4 regions of the Escherichia albertii genome follow, and region 1 is predicted to be linked to each of the others. Evidence: predicted binding sites of a transcription regulator. Region 1 holds the regulator's gene; each other region holds the start of a gene.

The links. The regulator PurR, encoded in region 1, represses purine synthesis genes. The targets are predictions, from matches to a motif close to CANGCAAACGTTTGCNTG.
Region 2: a site for PurR is predicted at 2,232-2,249, ahead of purT (formate-dependent phosphoribosylglycinamide formyltransferase). Genes of this name have one in related genera too.
Region 3: a site for PurR is predicted at 1,257-1,274, ahead of rbsD (D-ribose pyranase). Genes of this name have one in related genera too.
Region 4: a site for PurR is predicted at 2,435-2,452, ahead of cvpA (colicin V production protein). Genes of this name have one in related genera too.

The regions. Positions count from the first base shown of each region.
Region 1 is NZ_CP117568.1:695,460-699,098, reverse strand. It holds gene punC (purine nucleoside transporter PunC) at 1-114, opposite strand, end outside; gene punR (DNA-binding transcriptional activator PunR) at 227-1,159, shown strand; gene purR (HTH-type transcriptional repressor PurR) at 1,156-2,181, opposite strand; gene cydH (cytochrome bd-I accessory subunit CydH) at 2,480-2,569, shown strand; gene sodB (superoxide dismutase [Fe]) at 2,861-3,442, opposite strand; gene mepH (peptidoglycan DD-endopeptidase MepH) at 3,570-3,639, opposite strand, start outside.
Region 2 is NZ_CP117568.1:883,817-887,455, reverse strand. It holds gene edd (phosphogluconate dehydratase) at 1-282, shown strand, start outside; gene kdgA (bifunctional 4-hydroxy-2-oxoglutarate aldolase/2-dehydro-3-deoxy-phosphogluconate aldolase) at 321-962, shown strand; gene purT (formate-dependent phosphoribosylglycinamide formyltransferase) at 1,017-2,195, opposite strand; gene yebG (DNA damage-inducible protein YebG) at 2,329-2,619, shown strand; gene yebF (protein YebF) at 2,686-3,042, shown strand; gene ptrB (oligopeptidase B) at 3,356-3,639, shown strand, end outside.
Region 3 is NZ_CP117568.1:2,966,847-2,970,485, forward strand. It holds gene kup (low affinity potassium transporter Kup) at 1-1,118, shown strand, start outside; gene rbsD (D-ribose pyranase) at 1,287-1,706, shown strand; gene rbsA (ribose ABC transporter ATP-binding protein RbsA) at 1,714-3,219, shown strand; gene rbsC (ribose ABC transporter permease) at 3,224-3,639, shown strand, end outside.
Region 4 is NZ_CP117568.1:1,429,041-1,432,679, forward strand. It holds gene ubiX (flavin prenyltransferase UbiX) at 1-242, opposite strand, end outside; gene purF (amidophosphoribosyltransferase) at 337-1,854, opposite strand; gene cvpA (colicin V production protein) at 1,891-2,379, opposite strand; gene dedD (cell division protein DedD) at 2,820-3,470, opposite strand; gene folC (bifunctional tetrahydrofolate synthase/dihydrofolate synthase) at 3,460-3,639, opposite strand, start outside.

The DNA of each region.
Region 1 (3,639 bases):
CGTTTGCAGATCGGCCTGAATGGCGGCAAAAGCGGGCAGATACATATCGGTTGCCAGAAAACCGAGTACGCTCAAACCCGCCAGCCAGACTAAAAATCTTTTCCCAGGTTGCATGTATATTCTCTAAATTCTTCAATTAAACACCGCCGCAAAGTGTAGGGAGTGAAATTCCTGTTGTGAAACGGTAATATTTGATGACTGGTTTCAAAAATTTTGCAGGCAAACTATGTGGTCAGAATATTCTCTCGAAGTTGTTGATGCGGTAGCGCGAAATGGCAGTTTTAGCGCTGCAGCCCAGGAGTTGCATCGCGTTCCTTCCGCTGTCAGCTATACCGTGCGTCAACTGGAGGAGTGGCTGGCGGTGCCGCTTTTTGAGCGCCGTCACCGTGATGTGGAATTGACCGCTGCCGGAGCGTGGTTTTTAAAAGAGGGGCGTTCTGTTGTCAAAAAAATGCAGATCACCCGCCAGCAATGTCAGCAAATTGCCAACGGCTGGCGCGGACAGTTAGCCATCGCGGTGGATAATATTGTCAGGCCAGAGCGTACTCGTCAGTTGATCGTTGATTTTTATCGCCACTTTGATGACGTCGAGCTTCTGGTTTTTCAGGAGGTATTTAATGGCGTCTGGGATGCGCTTTCCGACGGGCGTGTCGAACTGGCGATTGGCGCGACACGAGCGATTCCGGTCGGAGGACGTTATGCCTTCCGTGATATGGGGATGTTAAGCTGGAGTTGCGTTGTCGCCAGCCATCATCCACTGGCGTCTATGGCGGGGCCGTTCAGCGATGATACGTTGCGTAATTGGCCGTCATTGGTGCGCGAGGACACCTCACGAACGTTGCCAAAACGTATTACTTGGCTGCTGGATAACCAAAAAAGACTTGTAGTGCCTGACTGGGAGTCGTCAGCAACGTGTATTTCCGCTGGATTGTGTATTGGCATGGTGCCGACGCATTTCGCCAAACCGTGGCTTAACGAGGAGAAATGGGTAGCACTGGAACTGGAAAATCCATTCCCTGATTCGGCATGTTGTCTGACCTGGCAGCAGAATGATATGTCACCAGCATTGACCTGGCTGCTGGACTATCTGGGGGACAGCGAGACTCTTAATAAGGAGTGGCTACGGGAACCGGAAGAGGCTCCCGTAGTGAACGATTAGCGACGGTAGTCGCGGAACGGGCCGTCAGCTACGGAGCGGCGTTCAATAAGGCGTGGATGAACTTCAATGGACTGCGGTTCTTCGCGTTTGTTGACGATACGATCTAACAGCATGTTGAATGCCGTTTCACCCAGTGAATCTTTCGGCTGATGGATAGTAGTCAACGCCGGGGTAAAATAACGAGCGTTGCGCACATTATCATAACCGATCAGCGAAACATCCTGCGGCACGCGCAGACCCATTTCGTCAGCGGCGCAGAGTGCGCCCATCGCCATAATATCGCCACCACAGAAGACGGCAGTAGGGCGGTGTGATTGCGACAGGATTTGCTGCATGGCGCGATAACCGGATTCCGGCTCAAAGTCACCTTGTACAATCCAGTTTTCCGGCACCTTGATCATGGCTTCTTCCATTGCCTTCATAAAGCCAGCCAGACGGCCAGCACCGGTGTTGCGCTCCAGAGGGCCAGGAATAACGCCGATTTCGCGATGGCCGCGTTCAATCAGATAGCGTCCAGCCATGTAGCCGCCTTCAAACGCGTTATCGATGACCGCATCGGTAAAATCTGCTTTTGCTTCCCCCCAGTCCATCACCACCATCGGAATATGACGGTACTCTTCCAGCATTGCCAGTAGCGGTTCTGGATACTCAGAACACATAACCAGAAGGCCATCAACGCGTTTTTGCGCCATCATCGACAGATAGGCACGCTGTTTCTCAAGATTGTTCCACGCATTACCCAGAATCAGGGTATAGCCTTTCTGGAAGCAATTTTTTTCAACTGCTTCAATAATTTCGGCAAAATAGGCCGCTTCGCTGCTGGTCGCCAGCAAACCGATAGACTTGGTGTGGTTAACCTTCAGGCTACGCGCCACCGCGCTAGGGGAATAGTGTAATTCTTTAATCGCTGCCCACACGGCATTGCGCGTTTCTTCAGCGACGAAACGTGTTTTGTTAATTACGTGTGATACAGTTGTAGTGGAAACGTTTGCTCGTTTCGCTACATCTTTTATTGTTGCCATTCCATTTCACTCCAGACCCTAACTTCAGCTCCTGCAAAATCGCAAGGTAAACGTTTGCCTTTACACACCTTACGCACAACAAAAATGTTGCGGTACGCCGAAAAAACGACACGGAGCGTCAGAAAGGGGTCAATGGCCAGTACGCAAATAGTATAAGCGTGGAATTTTGGCCGATCTTGACGAAAAGGGGAAGTGGTAAAAGCACTTATCATAATAAATGCCGGGAGATTTTTTCATCGCAGTGTGTAAAAATGCGTAATATCACTTTTTGTGTGGTAATAAGAAAGGAGAAAACTTGATGAGCACCGACCTTAAATTTTCACTGGTAACAACTATTATCGTTCTGGGTTTGATCGTGGCCGTGGGTCTGACAGCCGCGCTGCACTGATTTCCTCCCGAGGGAGCTTATGTTCCCTCACATCCTCTTTCCTTTGTTAGCAAAATGACCGAGCGTTCAGTTAATGGTTTTGTTACTGCTGATGTTTGTGTCAGCCAGAAAATGACCCGAAGCAGTTGGTGTTGCCAACAGTTAATAAAACAAAAACGCAGAAGGCGTACCTTCTGCGTTACAGGTTACTGATAAAATGCAATTTATTGCGCCGGATACACTGTTAACGCCTCATTTGCGCAGGACTGATTAGCGTAGTGCATCAGGCAATGTTGCATTTGCCATCAGTGATTATGCGGCGAGATTTTTCGCCACGAACGCCCAGTTCACCAGCGCCCAGAAGTGTTCCAGGTAGCCAGGGCGAGCATTGCGATAATCGATGTAATAAGCGTGTTCCCAGACATCAACGGTCAGCAGCGGAGTTGCATCGGTGGTCAGCGGAGTTCCGGCGTTAGAGGTAGAAACGATAGCCAGTTTGCCGTCGCTATTTTTCACCAGCCAGGTCCAGCCGGAGCCGAAGTTTTTGATGGCAGCATCAGTAAACTGTGCTTTGAAATCGGCAAAGCTGCCAAAAGACGCGGCGATAGCGTCAGCCAGTTCACCTGTCGGTTCGCCACCCGCGTTTGGCGCCAGGCAGTTCCAGTAGAAAGTGTGGTTCCAGACCTGGGCAGCGTTGTTAAATACGCCACCTTCAGAGCTACGAATAATCTCTTCCAGTGATTTACCTTCAAACGCGGTGCCTTTGATCAGGTTGTTCAGATTAGTGACGTAAGTCTGATGATGTTTGCCGTAGTGATACTCGATGGTTTCCGCAGAAATGTGCGGTGCCAGAGCGTCTTTAGCATATGGTAGTGCAGGTAATTCGAATGACATTGCTACTCTCCTTTATTATTAATTGGTATACGCACAATAGCCTTATTGTGAGTACGGATAGGGTAGCAAATTAAAAGGTGAGACAAAAGATGAACTTACCCTGTTGCCGTAACAACAGGGTAAAGTTTTAGCGAAGTGTTTTGGGGGTCATTACCCGACGAGCGCCAACATAGTGGCGCTGCCAGTAATCTTCGCTT
Region 2 (3,639 bases), 190 kb from region 1:
CGCCTCTCCGGGGCATCAGGTAAAGTACCGTCAGCTATCCATGTAACACCAGAAGCCTACGATGGCGGGCTGCTGGCGAAAGTACGCGATGGGGACATCATTCGTGTGAATGGACAGACAGGCGAACTGACGCTGTTGGTAGACGAAGCGGAACTGGCCGCTCGTGAACCGCACATCCCTGACCTGAGCGCGTCACGCGTGGGAACAGGACGTGAGTTATTCAGTGCCTTGCGCGAAAAACTGTCCGGTGCCGAACAGGGCGCAACCTGTATCACTTTTTAAGACGACAAAATTTGTAATCAGGCGAGAGAAAAACTCTGATGAAAAACTGGAAAACAAGTGCAGAATCAATCCTGACCACCGGCCCGGTTGTACCGGTTATCGTGGTAAAAAAACTGGAACACGCGGTGCCAATGGCAAAAGCGTTGGTTGCTGGTGGGGTGCGCGTTCTGGAAGTGACCCTGCGTACCGAGTGTGCCGTTGACGCTATCCGTGCTATCGCCAAAGAAGTGCCGGAAGCGATTGTTGGTGCCGGTACGGTGCTGAATCCGCAGCAACTGGCGGAAGTGACCGAAGCGGGTGCGCAGTTCGCCATTAGCCCGGGTCTGACCGAGCCACTGCTGAAAGCGGCGACCGAAGGCACTATTCCTCTGATTCCGGGCATCAGCACGGTGTCTGAATTGATGCTGGGTATGGACTACGGCCTGAAAGAGTTTAAATTCTTCCCGGCTGAAGCTAACGGCGGCGTGAAAGCCCTGCAGGCGATTGCAGGTCCGTTCTCCCAGGTTCGTTTCTGCCCGACGGGTGGTATTTCCCCGGCTAACTACCGTGATTACCTGGCGCTGAAAAGCGTACTGTGCATCGGTGGTTCCTGGCTGGTTCCGGCAGATGCGCTGGAAGCGGGCGATTACGACCGTATTACTAAGCTGGCGCGCGAAGCTGTAGAAGGCGCGAAGCTGTAAGAATCAAAATGCCCGATTGTTAATCGGGCATTTTTGTCGCGTTTTTTGCCGGGTTTAACCTTGTACTTTCACCTGTCCGGCGGCGAGCTTCGCACGTTCAATGGCCTCATCAACACTCTCAGCGGTCGCCAGCGCTACCCCCAGACGACGGCTGCCATCAATTTCCGGCTTACCAAATAAACGAATCTGCAAACCTGCGCCAACGGCATTCTGCACATTATCAAACGTGATGTTCTGGCTGGTCAGTTGCGGCAGGATAACGGCTGAAGCGGCCGGACCATACTGGCGAATAGCGCCAACCGGAAGACCGAGAAAAGCGCGTACGTGCAGGGCAAACTCCGAAAGATCCTGGGAAATTAACGTCACCATCCCGGTATCATGCGGGCGAGGGGAGACTTCGCTGAAAATCACCTCATCACCACAAACAAACAACTCGACGCCAAACAGACCATAACCGCCCAGCGCCAGTACCACTTTGCGGGCAATTTCCTGCGCGCGTTCCAGGGCCAGCGGACTCATTTGCTGTGGTTGCCATGATTCCCGGTAGTCGCCATCTTCCTGGCGATGGCCTACGGGGGCACAGAAATGGACTCCATCCGCGGCACTGACGGTCAGTAATGTAATTTCGAAGTCAAACTTAACCACGCCTTCAACAATCACGCGACCTGCTCCGGCGCGACCGCCTTGCTGGGCGTATTCCCATGCCTGGCTAAGCTGTTCGGCAGAGCGAATAAATGTCTGCCCCTTGCCAGAGGAACTCATCACCGGTTTAACAATGCAGGGATAGCCGATGTCGGCAACCGCCTCGCGGAAAAGACTTTCGCTATCGGCAAAACGATAAGTTGAAGTGGGCAATTGCAGCTCTTCTGCCGCCAGGCGACGGATCCCCTCGCGATTCATCGTTAATTTCGTTGCGCGAGCGCAGGGGACAATATTCAGTCCTTCCTCTTCAAGCTGGAGCAGCATATCGGTGGCAATAGCTTCGATCTCCGGCACGATATAATGCGGCTTTTCCAGTTCAACCACGCGGCGCAATGCATCACCATCCAACATATTAATGACATGGGAACGATGTGCGACATGCATGGCTGGTGCGTCAGCATAGCGATCGACAGCAATTACCTCTATGCCAAGACGCTGACACTCGATTGCCACTTCTTTACCCAATTCACCGGAGCCTAATAACATCACGCGAGTTGCTGCCGGACGCAGCGCAGTGCCTAATAACGTCATAACGAATATCCCCTGATTAATTCCGCGCGCAGTATAAACGAAAACGTTTGCGCATGTCTTTATTGCTAATGTTGATTTTCCGGTCAAAAAGAAATATGCTGTATAAAATTACAGTTATTGTGAGAGGCTGCAAATGGCGGTTGAAGTTAAATACGTGGTCATTCGTGAGGGCGAAGAGAAGATGTCGTTTACCAGCAAAAAGGAAGCCGATGCTTATGACAAAATGCTCGATACAGCAGATCTTCTCGACACCTGGCTGACAAATTCCCCGGTGAAAATGGAAGACGAGCAACGAGAAGCCCTTGCACTATGGTTGGCTGAACAGAAAGATGTGTTGAGCACAATCCTGAAAACTGGCAAATTGCCGTCTCCGCAGGTGGTCGATACGGGCCCCGATGTGGAAGATGAAACTCACGCAGCTTGAAGTAACTTGCGCTCCTGACAATTTGTACCATGCTTTCTCCTGAATCATTGTGCTATGGAGAAAAACATGAAAAAAAGAGGAGCGTTGTTGGGGCTGTTGTTGGCTTCCGCCTGTGCATCAGTTTTCGCTGCCAATAACGAAACCAGCAAGTCGGTTACTTTTCCCAAATGTGAAGGTCTGGATGCTGCCGGAATTGCGGCGAGTGTGAAACGTGACTACCAACAAAACCGCGTGGCGCGCTGGGTAGACGATCAAAAAATCGTTGGCCAGGTCGACCCAGTGGCTTGGGTCAGTTTGCAGGATATTCAGGGCAAAGAGGGCAAATGGTCAGTGCCGTTGACCGTGCGCGGTAAAAGTGCCGATATTCATTATCTGGTGAATGTGGACTGTAAAGCGGGAATGGCGGAATATCAGCACCGTTAATCACCGTCGACCCTGGTGAGCAGGGTCGCAATACTTATTGAACGGACAACTGTTCGAATCGCAACGCTGGTGAAAAGTGTCCGTAATAAAGAAGAGGCGCTGGAAATCTATTTTCTGAGTTATGCTGCCACTAACGTTATTGTATTAAACAAACCAACGTAAACACCTGAGCAGGCGGATGATGTCAACCTGCACTATTTCTATTTTCATGCCATAACGTGTCAATATCGATGCAATGACTATCCTGTTTCGCTTGCATCCCTGGTGAGTTTTGCCACCCTTATAAGATGTTTCAATCTGAAAGAACAATCACATGCCACCAAAAGCGACCCAAATTCCTCACGTCATGACACTTCATGGCGACACACGCATCGACAATTACTATTGGCTGCGGGATGACACGCGCTCGCAGCCGGAAGTGTTGGATTATCTGCAACAAGAAAATAGCTATGGTCACCAGGTGATGGCTTCACAGCAGGCTTTGCAGGATAGAATATTAAAAGAGATCATCGATCGTATACCGCAAAAAGAAATTTCTGCGCCTTACATTAAAAATGGCTATCGCTATCGGCATATTTATGAACCAGGCTGTGAATA
Region 3 (3,639 bases), 2.3 Mb from region 1:
TATTACCGTCTTTAACGCTCAACTACTTCGGGCAGGGGGCGCTGCTGTTAAAGAATCCAGAAGCAATTAAGAATCCCTTCTTCCTGCTGGCGCCGGACTGGGCGCTGATCCCGCTGCTGATTATCGCCGCACTGGCGACAGTAATTGCCTCGCAGGCGGTGATTTCTGGTGTTTTTTCGCTCACGCGTCAGGCGGTACGTCTGGGATATTTGTCGCCCATGCGCATTATTCACACTTCAGAGAGAGAGTCCGGGCAAATCTATATTCCGTTTATTAACTGGTTGCTTTATGCCGCTGTCGTTATTGTGATTGTCAGCTTTAAGCACTCCAGCAACCTGGCGGCGGCGTACGGGATTGCGGTGACCGGAACAATGGTTCTGACCTCTATTCTTTCGACCACCGTGGCGCGCCACAATTGGCACTGGAATAAGTACTTTGTCGCGCTGATCCTGATTGCCTTCCTGTGTGTGGATATTCCACTGTTTACCGCTAACCTCGATAAACTGCTCTCCGGTGGCTGGTTGCCTCTGAGTCTCGGGACGGTGATGTTTATCGTGATGACTACCTGGAAGAGTGAGCGTTTCCGCCTGCTGCGACGGATGCACGAACATGGCAACTCTCTGGAAGCGATGATTGCTTCGCTGGAGAAATCACCGCCCGTTCGCGTGCCCGGGACCGCGGTGTATATGTCGCGTGCAATCAACGTTATTCCCTTTGCGCTGATGCATAACCTGAAACATAACAAGGTATTGCATGAGCGGGTTATTCTGTTAACTCTGCGCACCGAAGACGCGCCATATGTCCATAACGTCCGTCGGGTACAGATTGAACAGCTTTCGCCGACCTTCTGGCGTGTGGTGGCAAGTTACGGTTGGCGAGAGACGCCAAATGTGGAAGAAGTCTTCCATCGCTGTGGCCTGGAAGGGTTAAGTTGCCGAATGATGGAAACTTCCTTCTTTATGTCACATGAATCTCTCATCCTCGGTAAACGACCGTGGTACTTACGTCTGCGCGGCAAACTGTATCTGCTGCTGCAACGTAATGCACTGCGCGCGCCGGATCAGTTTGAAATTCCACCAAACCGGGTTATTGAACTGGGTACTCAAGTAGAGATTTAACCCTAAACGCCTCCTTTTTTCATAAAAGGAGGCGTTTTTATTTTCATGTTTACTCACGATGTAAAACGTTTCGATGTTGATCACATTTCTGTAACGTCGCGATAGTTTTTCCTGTTCAGTCAGGATTAAACTGCGGGTCAGCGAAACGTTTCGCTGATGGAGAAAAAAATGAAAAAAGGCGTCGTTCTTAATTCTGACATTTCGTCGGCGATCTCCCGTCTGGGGCATACCGATACGCTGGTGGTGTGTGATGCGGGTTTACCCATCCCTAAAAATACAACACGTATCGATATGGCATTAACCCAGGGCGTACCTTCTTTTATGCAGGTGCTGGGCGTTGTGACAAGCGAAATGCAGGTCGAGGCAGCCATTATCGCGGAAGAGATCAAACAACATAATCCGCAACTCCACGAAACGTTGCTCACTCACCTTGAGCAGCTGCAAAAACACCAGGGAAATACCATTGAAATTCGTTACACCACGCATGAACAATTCAAACAACAAACCGCAGAAAGTCAGGCGGTAATTCGCAGCGGAGAATGTTCTCCGTATGCGAATATCATTCTCTGTGCTGGCGTGACGTTCTGAGGCCGTCATGGAAGCGTTACTACAGCTTATAGGTATCGATAAAGCGTTCCCGGGCGTAAAAGCCCTCTCGGGCGCCGCGTTAAATGTCTATCCGGGGCGTGTAATGGCGCTGGTGGGCGAAAACGGCGCGGGTAAATCCACCATGATGAAAGTGCTTACGGGTATCTATACTCGCGATGCCGGTACGCTTTTATGGTTGGGTAAAGAGACCACCTTTAATGGACCTAAATCCTCTCAGGAAGCTGGGATCGGCATTATCCACCAGGAACTGAACTTAATCCCACAGTTGACCATTGCGGAAAACATTTTTCTTGGTCGTGAGTTTGTCAATCGCTTTGGCAAAATTGACTGGAAAACCATGTATGCCGAAGCGGATAAACTGTTAGCCAAACTTAACCTGCGCTTTAAAAGCGACAAGCTGGTGGGCGATCTTTCCATCGGTGATCAGCAGATGGTTGAAATCGCCAAAGTGCTGAGCTTTGAGTCGAAAGTCATCATTATGGATGAACCGACTGATGCGCTGACCGATACCGAAACTGAATCCTTGTTCCGCGTCATCCGCGAGTTGAAATCGCAAGGCCGCGGTATTGTCTATATCTCCCACCGCATGAAAGAAATTTTCGAGATTTGCGATGACGTTACCGTTTTCCGTGACGGGCAATTTATTGCTGAGCGCGAAGTGGCATCACTGACCGAAGATTCGCTGATTGAGATGATGGTGGGCCGCAAGCTGGAAGATCAGTATCCACATCTGGACAAAGCGCCGGGAGATATCCGCCTGAAAGTCGATAATCTCTGCGGACCTGGCGTTAACGATGTCTCTTTTACCTTACGCAAAGGCGAAATTCTTGGCGTCTCTGGTTTGATGGGCGCTGGGCGTACCGAACTGATGAAAGTGCTCTACGGCGCACTGCCGCGCACCAGCGGTTACGTCACCCTGGATGGGCATGAAGTCGTTACCCGTTCACCGCAGGATGGCCTGGCGAATGGCATTGTGTATATCTCCGAAGACCGTAAACGTGATGGTTTAGTGCTGGGCATGTCAGTAAAAGAGAACATGTCGCTGACTGCGCTGCGTTACTTCAGCCGTACTGGCGGCAGTCTGAAGCATACTGATGAACAGCAGGCGGTGAGTGATTTTATTCGCCTGTTCAATGTAAAAACACCGTCGATGGAACAGGCGATTGGTCTGCTCTCTGGCGGTAATCAGCAAAAAGTGGCTATTGCCCGCGGTCTGATGACACGCCCAAAAGTATTGATCCTTGATGAGCCTACCCGCGGCGTGGATGTCGGTGCGAAAAAAGAAATTTATCAACTGATTAACCAGTTCAAAGCCGATGGTTTGAGCATCATTCTGGTGTCATCGGAGATGCCTGAAGTATTAGGCATGAGCGATCGCATCATCGTTATGCATGAAGGGCATCTCAGCGGGGAATTTACTCGTGAGCAGGCCACCCAGGAAGTGTTAATGGCTGCCGCTGTGGGCAAGCTAAATCGCGTGAATCAGGAGTAAAAAAATGACAACCCAGACTGCCTCTGGTCGCCGTTATTTCACGAAAGCGTGGCTGATGGAGCAGAAATCGCTTATCGCTCTGCTGGTGCTGATCGCGATTGTCTCGACGTTAAGCCCAAACTTTTTCACCATCAATAACTTATTCAATATTCTCCAGCAAACCTCGGTGAACGCCATTATGGCGGTCGGGATGACGCTGGTGATCCTGACGTCAGGAATAGACTTGTCCGTCGGTTCTCTGTTGGCGCTGACCGGCGCAGTGGCTGCATCTATCGTCGGCATTGAAGTCAACGCGCTGGTGGCTGTTGCTGCGGCGTTGGCATTAGGGGCTGCAATTGGCGCGGTAACCGGAGTGATTGTGGCGAAAGGCCGTGTTCAGGCATTTATCGCTACCCTCGTGATGATGTTGTTACTGCGCGG
Region 4 (3,639 bases), 730 kb from region 1:
CCCAGAGTCTGGAAAGAACCGGAAGAGATACTGGCGGCAATATCGCGCGCATCATGCGTGACATCAGCTAATGCCTGCACTTCGCGCAGGGAAAAATCCGTTTCGAGAGATAGGGTCTGGCGCGCCGACTGGCTCATCACCAGATGCGTTTCAACATCTGCGACATCACGCAGAACCTGCAATAAACGTACGCCATAAATCGCGCCGCTGGCACCGCTGATGCCCACAATAAGTCGTTTCATAAATAGTTGCCCTGTCAGACTTGCAGGCAGACTTTGCAGGATTTCGGCGGGAGTTGCAAGTCAGGGTGCCAGACCGACACCCTGAGCGAAGGTGTTATCCTTCGTTATGCATTTCCAGATTTTCCACTTCGTTCTGACGCTGCACCGCTTTAGCGTCGTCGTTACGTAAGGTATCGAGGAAATCGAGGTAGCCCTGATCAACATCTTTAGTCACATAGATGCCGTTAAACACCGAACATTCAAACTGCTGAATATCCGGGTTTTCAGCGCGAACGGCTTCGATCAGATCGTTCAGATCCTGGAAGATAAGTCCGTCAGCACCGATGATCTGCCGAATTTCATCCACTTCACGTCCATGAGCGATCAATTCGTTAGCGCTCGGCATATCAATACCGTAAACGTTCGGGAAGCGGATTTCCGGTGCCGCAGAAGCCAGGTAAACTTTCTTCGCTCCGGCCTCACGTGCCATTTCGATAATCTGTTCAGAGGTGGTGCCACGGACGATGGAGTCATCGACCAGCAGAACGTTTTTATCGCGGAACTCAGCGCGGTTGGCATTTAGTTTACGACGTACAGACTTACGACGCAGTTGCTGGCCTGGCATGATGAAGGTGCGACCAACATAGCGGTTTTTAACAAAGCCCTGGCGGTACGGTTTCCCCAGAATTCGGGCGATTTCCAGCGCAATATCGCAGGAAGTTTCTGGAATCGGGATCACCACGTCGATATCCAGATCTTCCCATTCGCGGGCAATTTTCTCGCCCAGTTTCGTGCCCATATTCACACGCGCGCTGTAAACGGAAATTTTGTCGATGAATGAATCCGGGCGAGCAAAGTAAACATACTCAAACAGGCACGGATTGCTGACCGGATTGTCAGCACACTGACGGGTAAACAACTGCCCTTCTTCAGTGATGTAAATCGCTTCGCCCGGTGCGACGTCACGCAGAAACTCAAAGCCCAGGGTGTCGAGCGCAACGCTTTCGGAGGCGACCATATATTCTGTGCGATTATCGTCAATATCGCGTTTTCCCAACACCAGCGGACGAATACCGTTAGGATCGCGAAAAGCAACCATACCGTGACCGATAATCATCGCCACGCAAGCATACGCACCGCGGATTAAGCGGTTTGTGGCAGCAATGGCGGCAAAAATATTGTCGGCTTCCAGCGGGTAATGGCGGAAGTTGTCCAGTTCACTGGCGAAGATATTGAGCAGAATTTCCGAGTCGGAAGTGGTGTTGATGTGGCGGCGTTTTTCTTCAAACAGCTTTTTACGCAACTCGTGAGCGTTGGTCAGATTGCCGTTGTGAGCAAGCGTGATGCCATACGGAGAGTTAACATAAAACGGCTGCGCTTCAGAAGCGCTGGAGCTGCCAGCCGTCGGGTAACGCACATGACCAATGCCCATATTGCCTTGCAAACGCTGCATATGGCGAGCATCAAATACATCACTCACCAGCCCGTTCGCTTTCCGCAAGCGGAAGCAGTTATTGGCATCAATGGTGATGATGCCGGCGGCATCCTGACCACGATGCTGAAGCACCGTTAAGGCATCATAAATCGACTGGTTAACCGGCATAACACCGGCGATACCGACAATACCGCACATACGTCTTTTTCCTCGTTAAGCCACATCTCAGAGCACTTACGCTCTGGGCAAGAAACTTGACGAGCTTTGCAGATAATCAAAAAACCATCTGATGATAAAACTGAACTGTGGGATCAGCTGTGATTTGCTCCAGTCTTCACTTTTCGATACCCCGGTAAAGGAGTCGAGAAAGAAAAGAATAGCGGCGACAATCAGCACACCACGCAATGCGCCGAAACAGACGCCCAGCACCCGATCGGTGCCTGACAACCCTGTTTTCTCCACTAACTGGCCTATCACAAAGTTCACGATAGCACCAACGATCAAAGTGGCGATAAACAGTACTGCAATGGCAATCCCATTTCGAACCAGTTCGTCTTCAAAGCCCGTAAACCAGACTGACAGGTAAGTGTAGTAATGGCTGGCGACAAAGAAAGCACAACCCCATGTCACCAGCGATAACGCTTCACGAACAAAGCCGCGGATCAGGCTTACCAGAGAGGAAAAAGCAATCACCGCGATTATGGCGTAATCAATCCAGACCATATGTGTCCCACGATTTTACGCCCTGTCATCCTGTTCGGGGCGCATTCTAACAGAAAAAGAAAACGTTTGCGTAGGGATTTCCTTCCCGCGCATCAATAAAAATGGCGCTGAAAAAATATTCAACGCCATCGACTTTTTATGCCTTTTGCGGCATTGGGCAACGGCTGTCGGATGCGGCGTAAACGCCTTATCCGATCTACGGGTCTATTCCAGCGTAGGCCTGATAAGACGCACCAGCGTCGCATCAGGCAATCACTGTCGGATGCGGCGTGAACGCCTTATCCGACCTACGGCTCAACCCCTGCGTAGGCCTGATAAGATGCGCCAGCATCGCATCAGGCAACGGCTGTCGGATGCGGCGTGAACGCCTTATCCGACCTACGGGACTCCCCTGCGTAGGCCTGATAAGACACGCTAGTGCCGCATCAGGCAACACCGTATTAATTCGGCGTATAGCCCATCACCACGCCGCTCAGGCCAGAAAGCTGTTTCAGTTCGCCAAGCGAACCTTTCAACTTATCTTTCGAAGCATCAGGCCCAACAAGAATACGGGTAATTTTACCCTGCACTGGCGTGGATGGCGACGTATAAACCCGATATCCCGCACCGCGCAGCTTGCCGACAATCTCATTCACTTTATCGGCATTTTTCAGTGCGCCCAATTGAACCACGTAGGCTTTGCCCGTCGGCGCCGCTTTTTCTTCCACAACCGGCTTCGGCGCTGGCGGCGCTTCAACCTTCGGCTTAGGCGGCTCCACCGGTTTCGGCTTCGGTGGCGCGACCGGCGCGGGCTCCGGTTCAAACTCGGTATTATTGGCCGCAATGGTTGCCGGATCGAGCGACGGTGCGGCGGCATCACCCGCCCGCACCTCTTCCGCCGCGCCTTCCGGCGGCTGCGTCGGCAGCGCCTGGGTGGCGGCTGGCATCATATCGGGTTCATCACGATCGCCCGGCTTTGGCACCAGAGGGATCGCAGCGAACTCATCCTGATAATGTTTTTTCTGCCCGTCGAGCAGCCCCGGAAGCACAATCACCCCCAGCGCCACCAGCACTATTGTGCCTACTAACCGATTCTGAAACTTACTCGCCACCGCTTCTCCTCGCGTCAATCACTTCCATGACATGTGCGACCGTATGGAACGAACCACACACCAGCACGGTATCTTCCGCTTTAGCGTCCGCCATCGCGGCATCCCATGCCTGCGCAACGCTATCAAATCGTTTGCCGTTCCCCAGATGTTCCAGCAGTTGCTCTGCTGT